One region of the Chryseobacterium phocaeense genome, then DNA from elsewhere that is predicted to be linked to it. Evidence: riboswitches for the same ligand, from Rfam matches in the RefSeq annotation. Region 1 holds a riboswitch; each other region holds the start of a gene.

Region 1 (3,146 bases):
AAATCTGTTCCACTGATAAGTAGTGGCAAAAGCCAGCAGTGAAGTATACCGGGTAGGAAAAGAAAAATCCCTCAGACTGGCATTCAGGTTATTGTACTGAAAGTCAAAACTTGCACTTACATCCCAATTCTGATTAATTGAATACATATTGGATGATGAAAAATACAGTTCTCTCTGAATGTAGGTATTATCGATGGGAAGAACAGTAGTCGCAACATTCACCGTGTCTAAAAACCGGGAATAATCATAGGCAAACTTAGCTTTGATCTGCGTTTCAAATTTTGGAAACAGCTTTTTCCTAAAACCGGCCTGTACAAAATAGTTTTCATCCAGCATCTGCTGTCCTTTCGGTCCAAAATCATTGTTGACCACTGCGGTAGGAATTCCCCTGTCGGAAATATAGCCATACCCTCTTACATTCCAGCTTCCTTCATTGAGCGTTCCGTTAAAAGCCGTTTCAAAACGCTTAGCCCGTATGTAGGAATCATATCTTCTGGCAATCGTATCGTTGGCAATTGATCCGTCAGAATTTTTCTTTTCGTATTTATATTTATACAATCCGTCACTTTGTAAAAATTCTGAACTGAAACTGGCGGAAACCTTCTCTGAAATCTTCTGTTCCACCCGGAACGAAGGATTAAATAAACTGATAGAACCCAATTTCAGCCTGACCGTTACGTTTGTTTTCTGATTTCCTTTAAAATAGGGAGTCTTAGGCTGAAGATAAATGGAGCCGGAAGACCCGAAATCTCTCGCCGGCTGAAAAATTTCGCTTTTCTGGCCGTTATACAGCGAGATCGCCTCAATATCATCCAGCGAAAATTTCCCGAGATCCACCACTCCGTTTTGGGCATTCCCAAGTTGAATACCATCATAGAATACGCCTACATGCTGGCTTCCCATACTCCGGATATTCACCGTTTTCAGTCCCCCCATGCCGCCGTAATCTTTGATCTGAACTCCCGAAAAATAGCGTAATGCATCTGCTACCGACTGGCTGTTCAGCCTTTCCAGCTGCTCCCCCGAAAGAATCTGGGCCGGAAGAATTTCTTTAAAATCTTTTTTGTAAATCTGAATAGGAAGAATAGTTTTCTCCCTGATGGTATCTCCGGATTGTGAATATATCATCTGGGAGGCTATCACAAACAAAATGATAACTCCTTTCTGAAACCGTGAAACTGTAAATTTTCCGACCATTAGCTCATTTGGAATAATGATGCCGCTAATGGATATAGATATAAGGTAGCAAAGACAAAGCACAGCTGATACTGCACAAAGTTATTGTTGTCCTAAGCTTTATTCCACGAAAGCATCAAACGTTCATCCTCCGGCAGGTCTTCTGACTTACTCCGTTTTTGAAATCCTTCCCATTAAAAAACAGTGGATATACTCTTCAAAAACTTTGATGTGGAGCTTACAGCAGCGGGTCTGTTCCGGATTTTCACCGGATTCCCTTTTAAGTGCTTTTTACAGCGCACCAGATTTCGGCAAAGATAGAAAATTATTGACAGATGCAATACACGACATAATAAATTAATTCTCAACACTATGAAAAGAGCAGATTTGTTGAGTGATGTATTAAAACCGGTGGCATCGGAAACCTCAGCCACCGGTTTTTAGAAATTATAATTAAGAGTATAATATTTCTACTAATAATGACATTAAATAACCCATACTTGGTCGCTGAGGTTACTATCTGGTGGCTTCAGGAACCGAAGCCACCATTAATCAAATTCCAAAATTGATAAAAACACTGAATCTTGATCTGGCTTCAATGTCTCCTCCCGCCAGATTGGAATAAGCAGGCAGCATCACCTCCCCGCCGAGACTGAATTTCTTATAGGAAGTTTCAAAACCGAGTTTTCCGTATAAAGCGCTTCCTGCCGTGTTGGGTAAAGCTTCATCAAATTGTTTATTCTTATCGTAAACTTCGCCTTGAAGCCCGGCCTTGGCAGAAAAAATTGTTTTTTCATTTCCGGCAATCTGATAAAACCCCATGGCTGCATAATTCCATTGGTTTCCGAAACGGTAATGCTTTTTATTGACTGTTTTAACCGTATAATCCGTATTGACCAGCAAAGCCAGCTTATTCTTTTGAAATTTATAGTTTAGAGCTGCCTGATAATCCCAACTTCCCGTCCCAAGCTGAAAACTTGGATTGACCCCGGAAATTCCCTTTTCATCAAACTTTCCAAGAGGAACTTTAACACCCAGACCACCATTTAACTGGTGAAAATTATCTTTAGAATTCATCAGCCGGTAAATACCCATTACATTCAGATCTCCGATACCACTGATACTGATATCCCCCTGCATAGTTTTCTTTTCATGAAAATGGAACGGCAGACTGGCATATACACTCAGGTTTTTGGTCACCGGAATTTTCCCCCAAACCTGCAGGGTATTGAAGTACTGGTCCTGGGTAAGGTCTTTTACAAACATATTTTCCTTTGCTCTGTAGTGCTGGGCAAAATATTTGATGCCGATAAACTGTGGGTTCAACAGTGATTCAAAACCTGAGGAGCCGTTTCCGGCAGCGCATCCGCAGGCATCACAGTCATCCCAAACAACCCTGTTGATGTGATTCGTAAAATCAATACTGTCATTGATGGGTTTAGCCTGGAACATTAAGGATAAGACCAGACTGAATATAAGTGTTATTTTGTTCATGGTGATTTTCATTCTGCAAATTTTGGATTGGAAATAAAGTTCTTGTCAGACAGGGTTTTCAGGAAGGCTATAATAAACTGCTTTTCCTGAGTATTCATCGCAATCCCGATGTGCCCGTTCTTTTTGAGCTGCGGATCAAGATTGGGATTATCCTCAACATTATCTGAATAGAAATTAAGGACTGTTTCCAGCGTATAGAACCTTCCGTCATGCATATAAGGTTTTGTGTATTCCACATTTCTCAGGCTTGGAACCCGGAACTTCATCCAGTCATTCTGATCCAGCGTTACCCGGTGACGTCCGGCATCCTTGAACTGTTCATTGTAATACATTCCCGTGTTTCTGAAGCTTTCATCGGTAAATAATTCTCCGCTGTGGCAGGACGCGCATTTTTGCTGAAACAGCATCATTCCCTGAGACTCTTCAGCGGTTAAAACTTCTTTCCCCTGTCTGAATCTGTCATACTTTGAATCTGC
Region 2 (3,146 bases), on a different contig from region 1:
TAACCGCATCTACAATTTCGACCAGGAACCGGATCCTGTTTTCAAAGCTTCCCCCATACTCATCAGTTCTGATATTGGAAAGCGGTGATAAAAACTGGTGAATCAGATATCCGTGCGCCCCGTGAATTTCTATGAGATCAAAGCCTGCTTTTACTGCTCTTCTGGCTGCTTCTTTAAAATTCTGAACCTGTTCTTTAATTTCATCGGCAGTCAGAACATGGGGAATCCTTTCTGAAGGATGATACGGAATGGCACTTGGTGCAATGGTTTCCCAGCCTTCTTCAAGCGGGATCTGGAGATTGTTCCAGGTGGAACCTTTTCTTCCGGCATGAGCCAGCTGAATTCCGATTTTACTTTCTGAACGGGAATGGACAAAATCAACGATTTTCTGAAGTTCTGCAGTCTGCTCATCATTCCATATTCCCATGCAGTGATTGGTAATTCTTCCGCGCGGTTCCACTCCGGTAGCTTCCACCATGATCAGACCTGTTCCCCCCTGAGCCCGGCTTCCATAATGAACAAAATGAAAATCATTGGCTAACCCGTTTTCGCATGAATACATACACATGGGCGACATCACCCATCTGTTTTTCAGTTCTATATTTCTAAATTTTATTGGGATATACAGCATTTTATTTTTTTGAATTTCAATTTAAAAGGGTAAATAAAAAACATTGTCCAACTGAAGAAAAAGGAGTAATTTTAGCCCCCCTTTTTTAGTCTGACTAATATATGAAAAAAGACATACAGATCAGTTACGAGCATTTTAAAAACAGCAGTGAACTGGACGATACAGAGAAAAAATTATTCGAGAGTGCAAAGCAGGCCCGTGAAAATGCGTACGCTCCTTATTCGAATTTTCTTGTGGGATGTGCGGTTCTGCTGGAAAACGGTGAAATTTATTCCGGGAACAACCAGGAGAATGCGGCCTATCCATCGGGACTGTGCGCAGAGAGAACCACTCTTTTCTGGGTGGCAGCGAATTTCCCTGATGTAAAAGTGAAAAAAATCTTTGTAGTGGGCGGTCCTAAGGAATTCCATGAGAAAAACCCTCCGATTCCCCCTTGCGGAGCCTGCAGACAGAGCTTAATAGAATATGAAACGAAGCAGAATGACAATATTGACCTTTATTTTTCAAGTATGAATGATGAAGTGGTGAAGGTGCATTCCATTAAGGACCTGCTGCCGTTTTATTTTGATTCTTCGTTTTTGTAGAGAAGAGGCGAAAAGGCAAAAGGGCGAATTTGCAAATAGGCTGATAAGGCTGGTAAGGCTGGTAAGGCTGGTAAGGCAAAATTAAAAAGTTAGTATGAGGAAATACATTTATTCCTTATAATTATATTTTTTTCCGTGCTTGGGATCATTTATTGATAAATTACGTCTGTTTTATATCTTCAAAGTTTAACATATTCACCTATTTGCAAATTTGCCTTTTAGCCCTTTTGCTTTTTAGCCTTTTTGTGCAATACATTTAAAAAGTTATCTTTGCAAAAATTTTGGTTTCCAGTGTATTGGAAATAATAGGGAATTGGGTGAAACTCCCAAGCTGTCCCCGCAACTGTAAATCGCAATAAAAATTTCTGTACAAAGCCACTGTTCATCCGGGAAGGCACAGAAAGCGAAAGCCAGGAGACCTGCCAGAATACTAACTAAAAACGCATTACTTTCGGAGGAAAAGTAAAATAGTATGGATATAAAAAGATCTTTATTACTGCTTTGCACGTCTTACGGCAGCTTTCTTTTGGGACAGGAGAAGGCAGTTGATACCATTTATATTTTCGACAACCAGATGAGCAAGGTGAAGCTTTTTCATCCGGTACGTACCATTACTCCAAAAGATATTGAGAAAAACTCAACAAACCTTTCCGATCTTCTGCGTTTTCAGTCTTCAATTTACATTAAGGAAAATGGCCGTGGAGCGGTTTCTTCTCCGTCATTCCGGGGCTCAACTGCCCAGCAGACCGCCTTTGTATGGAACGGGATTAATATTAACTCCAGTTTTCTGGGGCAGGGAGATGTGAATAATATTCCGCTTTTCGGATATGACCAGATCGACATCAAAGCAGGCGGAGGAAGTGTGGTATACGGAAGCGGAGCGATCGGGGGAAGCATTCATTTAAACAATATTTTAGATTTCAACAGGGGCTTTAATGCATCCCTATATTCGGAAGCAGGTTCTTTTGATACGTATACGAATTTTGCACAGGCTTCATTCAGCAGTGACCGGTTCAGCATCAAAGTTTCGGGGAGTTATTTAACGAGTCAGAATGATTATAAGGTTCCGGAATTTGTGGTAGGAAGTACGGGTTTCGACAATATCAACGGGAAATATTATAATACTTCGATGAATATCGGAGCTTCTTATAAAATTGCCGATCATCAGACCATTTCATGGCAGAACCAGATGTTTGATGCTTCGCAGCATTATCCTGTCTTCGAGACGAACGGTAATAAAACAAAATACAATGCACAGACTTTAAGGAGCCTGATTGCATGGGATATTCAAAAAAGCAATCTTTCCAACAGCTTAAAAGCGGCTTATACGGAGGATAATTTCCAGTATTTCTCGGATCTTAATCAGCCAAAAACGAGCGGTGCGGACGGAAAGAATTATATCTTCAAAAATGATTTCAATTATTTCATTACGCCGAAAATCAACATCAATGCCATCGGGGAATTTCAGGTGAATAAAGGTGAGGGCTATGAGTCCGGGCTTGGGAGTATCAGCAGAAATGTAGGTTCCCTGGCGGGTCTGATCAGGTATTTTGCGACGAAGGATCTTCGTTTTGAAGCGGGAATCAAGAAGGATTTTGTAGAGGATATTTCTTCTCCGCTCCTGTATTCTTTTTCCGGGAAGTGGAATGCTTTAAGATGGTATCGTACAGGAATTAATTTTTCCAGAAATTTCAGATTCCCATCTTTTAATGATCTGTACTGGAATCCGGGAGGAAACCTTGATCTGCTTCCGGAAACATCTACCAATGTTGATATGAACCATGAGTTCAGTTTCGGAGATTTTAAAATTACATTGAGTCCTTATTATATGGACATTAAAAATATGATCAACTGGCTTCCGACCCCTTACGGCTACTGGGCTCCGGTGAATACCTATAAAGTTGAATCCTATGGTCTGGAGTCGCAGGTGA
Region 3 (3,146 bases), on a different contig from region 1:
GACCAAGCTGTATGCGACGGGTTAAGTCCGGACGGAAATCCGTATGGTTTGTTGCACTGGAAGCACTCACCATTGTCGGAAGTCCTCCGGAAGGAATTATGGTAACATTCGATAAATACAGTGCACCGAGCATTGTAGACATGGATTTACAGTAATTGAGATGGGTATAGAAGGATAAAGGAAAGGACACATCGCCGGACGCAGTATCAATTACCTCAAGAATATATCCTGTGCAGGGTGTAAGACTATTAAGATTAACGGAAGTGGTTGCTGCAGGAATATTCATGGTAGTCCAAACCAAAGATGTTGAGGCCCTCCATCTTACTAAATAACCGGTTGCTCCAGGCACAGGATCCCACGTGATATCAGCTGAAGTATAGGTGATATTGGAAACCGTTAGATTGGTTGGAATGGTAAAGGCTGACTCCGTAAAATTGTTTCCTGTTTTATTGGTAGCCTGAAATTGTGCTGTTCCCAAAAAAAGGAGGAACATAAAAAATAGATTTTTGGTCATAGTTTTTGGATTATTAATTTTGACCTAAAAATAATTTAAATCATTTAAATATTGTTCAATTTTATTTGATAAATATTAAATTTTTAATTGATTTTGATAAATTGAAGAGATATTTTAGTGTCCTGGAAAGCACTTTTGGAAGAAATTGATCACTTTAATTAAATACACTGAGATTTTACTAATCAAAAAAACATTTAATTTATATATTTGAGGGATCAAAAAATTCCAAGAAATGATTTCCGTAAACAGAGCATTGTACTTATCCGCTTTCAGTCTTTTTTCCTTAGCATTTGTCAAAGGACAAAATAAAGTTCCTTTCGGTGTTGTAAAAGCGGAGGAAGGCTACGCCAACGTACGTGTCCATAAGGATAACTACAGAAAAATCGTAGATAAGATCAGAATGCGTAAAGGCGATGTATTTGTTTATGTAAAGCCCGCTCCCGGAGAAACGGAATGGATCTGGATCAAATATCCGGAAAAACAGGACGATGAAAAGCCTTTTGTAAGGTATGAAAATCTTGAAAAGGAAGGAATGGTCAATAAAGAACGTATTGCCTTCATTGATCAACTTCCCCAGTTTACTCCTTCTAAATCCAAGAACGGGAAATCCCTTATTTTTACGGATAACAGCAATCCCAAAGTACCGACAGCCCAAAGAACCAAAGTAGTCATTGATATCTATCCGTCCAACGCCAGTTACAGAAAGAAAGAAAAAGATGCAGACGGGAAAATCCTTACGATTGATAAGATAAAACCATGGGGAATTAAGGATGAGCTTCCTGAAGGACTGACAGAAATTAAATCCATCAGGGTTCAGCAGCCGGGAAGAGGATCTGTCTTTGTAAGGGAGGCTATTAAAAATATGTTCCAGCCTACCATGGATTTCAACAATATTGGGGTAACGGCTCTTGACGATAATCATATCTACCTTTATATGATCAATGGTTCCGGTGAAAACAGGTATGTAACGCTTTGGGCCATCAAGGAAGGAAGGGTGATGAGCCAGATCATTTACAATAATCCGGAATAATTGCTGTTTGTTCCTTTAATATTCTTATTTTTGCCTCTGAAAAAGTTTAACGCTAATTCATCACAGAAACCGGTTCTGCTTAACGCAGATTAAAAGGGAACCGTGTGAAAATCACGGACTGTCGCGCAACTGTAAGTAACCAAAGTCTTTATCACAAGTCCACTGTGCAGGGCACGGGAAGGAGATAAAAGATGTTACAAGTCAGGAGACCTGCCTATTTCTTTAAACAAAAAACTTTCGCGATCTGAAGTTTATTGATCTGATGGACTGCTTCAGGAATTCCTATGGTTCCTGTCATTGTTCTGTTATTTTAATATATTTCATTTCGCATTAATTAATAATGAAATATGACTACAGAAGAAAGAATTGCAGCATCCGAAACCAGAATTTTTAAAGCGGTTTTCCCAAATACCACTAACCATTACGATACCCTTTTCGGAGGAACTGCCATGCAGCTGATGGATGAAGTAGCTTTTATCACCGCCACCCGATTTGCAAGAAAAAGAGTGGTAACCGTAAGCAGCGACAAAATAGATTTTAAAAAACCTATTCCGGCCGGAACCATCGTAGAGCTGATCGGAAAGGTTTCCCATGTGGGGAAAACCAGTATGAAGGTGAATGTGGAAATCTATACCGAGGAAATGTACTCTTATGAAAGAGAAAGAGCTATTGTAGGTGATTTCACTTTTGTAGCCATTGACCAGTTCAAGAAGCCGATCAGGATTATGTAATGGTTTCGGGCGGCCTCCGGCCGCCCGAAACCTCACCTATTACGTTCCCTTTGCCCCTAAACGCTTCCTGATGGTACTTACAAACTCTTTTGAAACGCCCAGATAAGAAGCAATATAATATTGCGGGATCCTTTGGGGGATCGTAGGATAAACTTTTATAAATTCCAGATACCGGTCCGAAGCGGATTTCGAAATGGTATCTATCAGACGGTTCTGCAGCGTACGTAGATTTCTCTGGACCAATATTCTGAAAGCCTTTTCAAATTTCGGGATTTCCTGAAGCAATTTTTCTTTTGTTTCAGGATTCAGCATGAAAATTTCCGAGTCTTCCAGCGTTTCGATGTTCAGTTTTGAAGGATGCTGGTCCTGAAATGAAGTGATATCACTGATCCACCAGTCTTCGATCGCAAATAATACCGTTACCTCAGCTCCTTTATCATCCATGCAGTACATACGCAGGCATCCTTTCTGAATATAGCCTTCAAACTTACAGACCTCTCCTTCCTTTAGTAGAATAGTTTTTTTAGGAACTTTTTCATAGGTTAAAAGGTCCGTAAACTTTTTCTTTTCTTCTTCATCCAGATGTACAAACCGGGTAATATTCCTGATGATACTTTCGAACATGGATCAATTATGCTTTCAGGTGAGGGAAAAGACTGTACACTTCATTTTTCAGCAGCCCGCTTCCACCACCGTAATGGTCGATGACTTTTACGTCTTTATCCATCTGTTCACAAAAAACTTTAATATCTTTTTCAAACTGTTCTTCCAGACCGGAGCTCAACAGTACAATATCTACGGGATGTTTTTTTATGTGGTCATAACTTTTGTTTTCATCACTTTCAATTTCCGCTTTCCAGCCTTCATTATT
Region 4 (3,146 bases), on a different contig from region 1:
TCCTGAGAGATTAATTCTATACACTTTTTTAAGTCCTCCGGAAGAACCGAAGTTTCCGTCTCTTTCGATCACCAGAAATTCAGTATTGCTGATTGGGGTAATATCACACACAGAATCTGAAGCTCCCCCGTCCTGTTTATATAAGTATTGCTTTGTCTGTCCGGTAGCCAGATCGAAAGTAACGATTCTCGTTAAAGTTGTATTCGTTGCCAGCGCTTTTGTAGGCACATACATTGTCGACTGCATCGTTCCTACAAGCATTTTCCCGTCTGGTGTCATGCACATGCCTTCCATTCCGCGGTTGGGTCTTCTTTTGGAAAAAACAGCGGGTAATTTTCTTGCTCCTGTGTTTACGCCGATCGGGCTGATTCTTTCCAGCTCCACTCCCTCCGCACTGTAATGAACAATATGTGGCCCATACTCATCCGAAACCCAAAATGTTCCGTCTGTGGCAGCTACAATACTTTCGCTGTCTAATCCATAATTATCTGTTCCTAAAACATTTCCTGACGAGTCGTAGGCTATTTCTCCCGTACTTCCCATTCCCGCCGGGTTTGGAAGTCCTGTGATAAGCTGCCCTGAAGGATTTTTAAGTTTAATATATTTAATGACCTCAATATTTCCTTCCGCATTGATTTTGAAATGCATAATGGTTGGGGTAAAGCCCGGGGCAAGGATTTTTATTCCATTCTGGTACGCTACATTGGGACCGCGGTCGGTAATGACATAAAATTCCCCTTTCCTGCTAGTGTGTGCAGCAGCTCCGGAACCGAATCCACCGTTGATTACATTGACACCATTCAGGGTCATTAATGTGGAAAAAGGAAACTCCTGGGGAAGTTTTGCATAGTTGATATCCTGGTTCTGGTTATCTACTTGATCGTTGTCGTTACATGACATGATAGCTGTGAATGCTATAGCTGACAGCAGCAGTTTTTTCATAGTTACTTTTATGCCGCGAAAATATAGCTTGATTATAAACTGATCTTAAATTTAATGATAAATGTATTTTAACAATAAAACCTTCAGACAACAAGCTTGTTTAAGTTTTTTGTTGGAAAACCGCAATGGTCGCAAGGTTTTTATTATGAATCCGCTTTAAGGCGCAAGAAAATCGAAGATTTTCAGTAAGAGTTTGATGAACTTACCTCGTCGCCTGGCTGTTTGCAATGACAATGAAATTTATTGGAATTAATCCGTATATCTTCAAGCTTCATCCTGATTCTTTATTAAATCTAAAAACCAAGGAATTAAATTAATCCTTATCGTAAATATAATAAAGAAATAACATCATAATTCACAAAACACATTCAAAAATTTATCTAATATCTTTGCACCCGTTAAGGCTGAACATCTGTTCATTAAAAGGGAATCAAGTGAGAAGAAATTCAATGCTTGAGCTGTACCCGCAACTGTAAGCTGTTTACACTTTCTGTACCTATTGCCACTGGATAACATCCGGGAAGGCGTACCTGAAGAAGCAAGCCAGGAGACCTGCCTTAATGACATTCACTTCATGAGAAGAAGGAGCTGAAAAGCATCATCTTATCTTTTGAAGGAAAGTTTCGGGAATAAAACTTTATTTTAATTATATTATGAAAAAGATCTATCTTTTTTTCCTGCTGCTATGTCTGCAGCTATTCTCTGCCCAGTTTACAGAGAATGACATTAAATTCTGGGTAGGAACCGGCTCTAAAAAAGCGTTCTTCATCGCTGATTTTAATGACAGTGACCATCCCACTTCGTATGCATGGGGCTATCGTTATGATGCGGATAACCTTACCATGGAAGACCTCATCAATGCTATTGATGCAGCAGAACCGAAAATGGAAGCGGAAGTTCCCTCAGGATTTCTTTACAGCCTGAATTACAACCACCACACACCCAGTCTGGATGATTACTGGTCTACCTGGTCCGGACCAACAGCTGAAAATATGCAGCTGAACAATGGCGTTAATAATGATCCGCTGGTAGATGGCAAATGGTACGGAATTTCTTACGGTTACGGATTTACACCTACTACACCGGCACTTTCCCATCCTTCGGCTCCTGTAGCCGCATACCATTCTGCATGGTACAGTTCTTCTCAAATCACCAACTGGATTGGTACCGGAAGCAATACAAGTCTTGTGGTTATCGATTTCGGGACTAATAACGCTGCAGGGGAAGCTCATTCTTTTGTTTTTGGAATTAAATACAACGGAAACTTAACGGCGGAACAGGCTCTTCAGCTGATCCAGACTCAGGTTTCTTACTTTAATTTTACATCAAATAACAACCAGATCAGTACGCTGTCTCTGAATAATTTTACCGGAACAGCTTCCGGAAGCAATACCTGGAAACTATTCAAAGGAAAAGACCTTTCAAGCTGGAGAGGGCAAACCGATTTGTCTCAGATTCAACTTAGTAATAATGACTGGCTGGGTCTTGGGTTTGGACAGAGGATACCATTTACACCGAAAGAGGCTTCAAGTACGGTCTTAGGGGTTTCTGAAATCAGTAAAAAGGAATTCAGAATTTATCCTAATCCTGCGAGTGATTTTATCCGGATCGAAACTGCTGAAAAAATTAAGGAAGTGAATATTTATGCTACTTCAGGACAAAAAATATTAACAGGAACCAATGCAAAGATGAATATTCAAGTCTTGAAAGACGGGGTTTATTTAGTAGAAATTAAAACATCAAAGGCAACTACGGTCCATAAAGTTATTAAGAAATAGAAAACCACCCCGTCAAAAATTCTTCGAATTTTCGCCACCCCTCCAAGGGATGGGAATTTTGATCCGACGAATTTTTGTCATATGAAAATATTTGATTTTCATAGAACTAAGTGTTCTTCTATTTTCAAAATTTTCAACTTCAAAATAACTAAAGTGTTAAAAACCTTTTGCCTCTTTTGTGGTTAAATAAAACTAAAAAAACGCACCGAAACCGGTGCGTTTTTCAATATTCTCAAAGGAAATTATTTTTTCTCTGTAGATCTCTGTAAAACTTCGTCTACCATTCCGTAGCCTTTCGCTTCTTCAGAAGTCATCCAGTAATCTCTGTCTGAAGACTTTTCTACCCACTCATACGTTTGTCCTGAGTGGTGGCCGATGATTTCATAAAGCTCCTGCTTCAGTTTAAGCATCTCTCTCAGGTTGATC

The links. Region 1 has a riboswitch for cobalamin ahead of B7E04_RS05540 (TonB-dependent receptor plug domain-containing protein). Riboswitches for the same ligand answer to the same signal wherever they lie in the genome.
Region 2: it holds a riboswitch for cobalamin, as region 1 does, so the genes downstream of both, B7E04_RS19195 (TonB-dependent receptor plug domain-containing protein) here and B7E04_RS05540 (TonB-dependent receptor plug domain-containing protein) in region 1, are expected to answer to the same signal.
Region 3: it holds a riboswitch for cobalamin, as region 1 does, so the genes downstream of both, B7E04_RS18605 (acyl-CoA thioesterase) here and B7E04_RS05540 (TonB-dependent receptor plug domain-containing protein) in region 1, are expected to answer to the same signal.
Region 4: it holds a riboswitch for cobalamin, as region 1 does, so the genes downstream of both, B7E04_RS10005 (T9SS type A sorting domain-containing protein) here and B7E04_RS05540 (TonB-dependent receptor plug domain-containing protein) in region 1, are expected to answer to the same signal.

What each region holds. Positions count from the first base shown of each region.
Region 1 covers NZ_LT827014.1:901,930-905,075, reverse strand. The annotation lists gene B7E04_RS05540 (TonB-dependent receptor plug domain-containing protein) at 1-1,128, opposite strand, end outside; cobalamin riboswitch at 1,313-1,497, opposite strand; gene B7E04_RS05535 (transporter) at 1,729-2,670, opposite strand; gene B7E04_RS05530 (cytochrome-c peroxidase) at 2,679-3,146, opposite strand, start outside.
Region 2 covers NZ_LT827015.1:2,744,114-2,747,259, forward strand. The annotation lists gene namA (NADPH dehydrogenase NamA) at 1-631, opposite strand, end outside; gene cdd (cytidine deaminase) at 733-1,215, shown strand; cobalamin riboswitch at 1,481-1,656, shown strand; gene B7E04_RS19195 (TonB-dependent receptor plug domain-containing protein) at 1,688-3,146, shown strand, end outside.
Region 3 covers NZ_LT827015.1:2,612,823-2,615,968, forward strand. The annotation lists gene B7E04_RS18595 (GEVED domain-containing protein) at 1-493, opposite strand, end outside; gene B7E04_RS18600 (hypothetical protein) at 747-1,544, shown strand; cobalamin riboswitch at 1,598-1,776, shown strand; gene B7E04_RS18605 (acyl-CoA thioesterase) at 1,892-2,275, shown strand; gene B7E04_RS18610 (Crp/Fnr family transcriptional regulator) at 2,315-2,899, opposite strand; gene B7E04_RS18615 (hypothetical protein) at 2,907-3,146, opposite strand, start outside.
Region 4 covers NZ_LT827015.1:713,883-717,028, reverse strand. The annotation lists gene B7E04_RS10010 (esterase-like activity of phytase family protein) at 1-942, opposite strand, end outside; cobalamin riboswitch at 1,327-1,516, shown strand; gene B7E04_RS10005 (T9SS type A sorting domain-containing protein) at 1,596-2,720, shown strand; gene clpP (ATP-dependent Clp endopeptidase proteolytic subunit ClpP) at 2,963-3,146, opposite strand, start outside.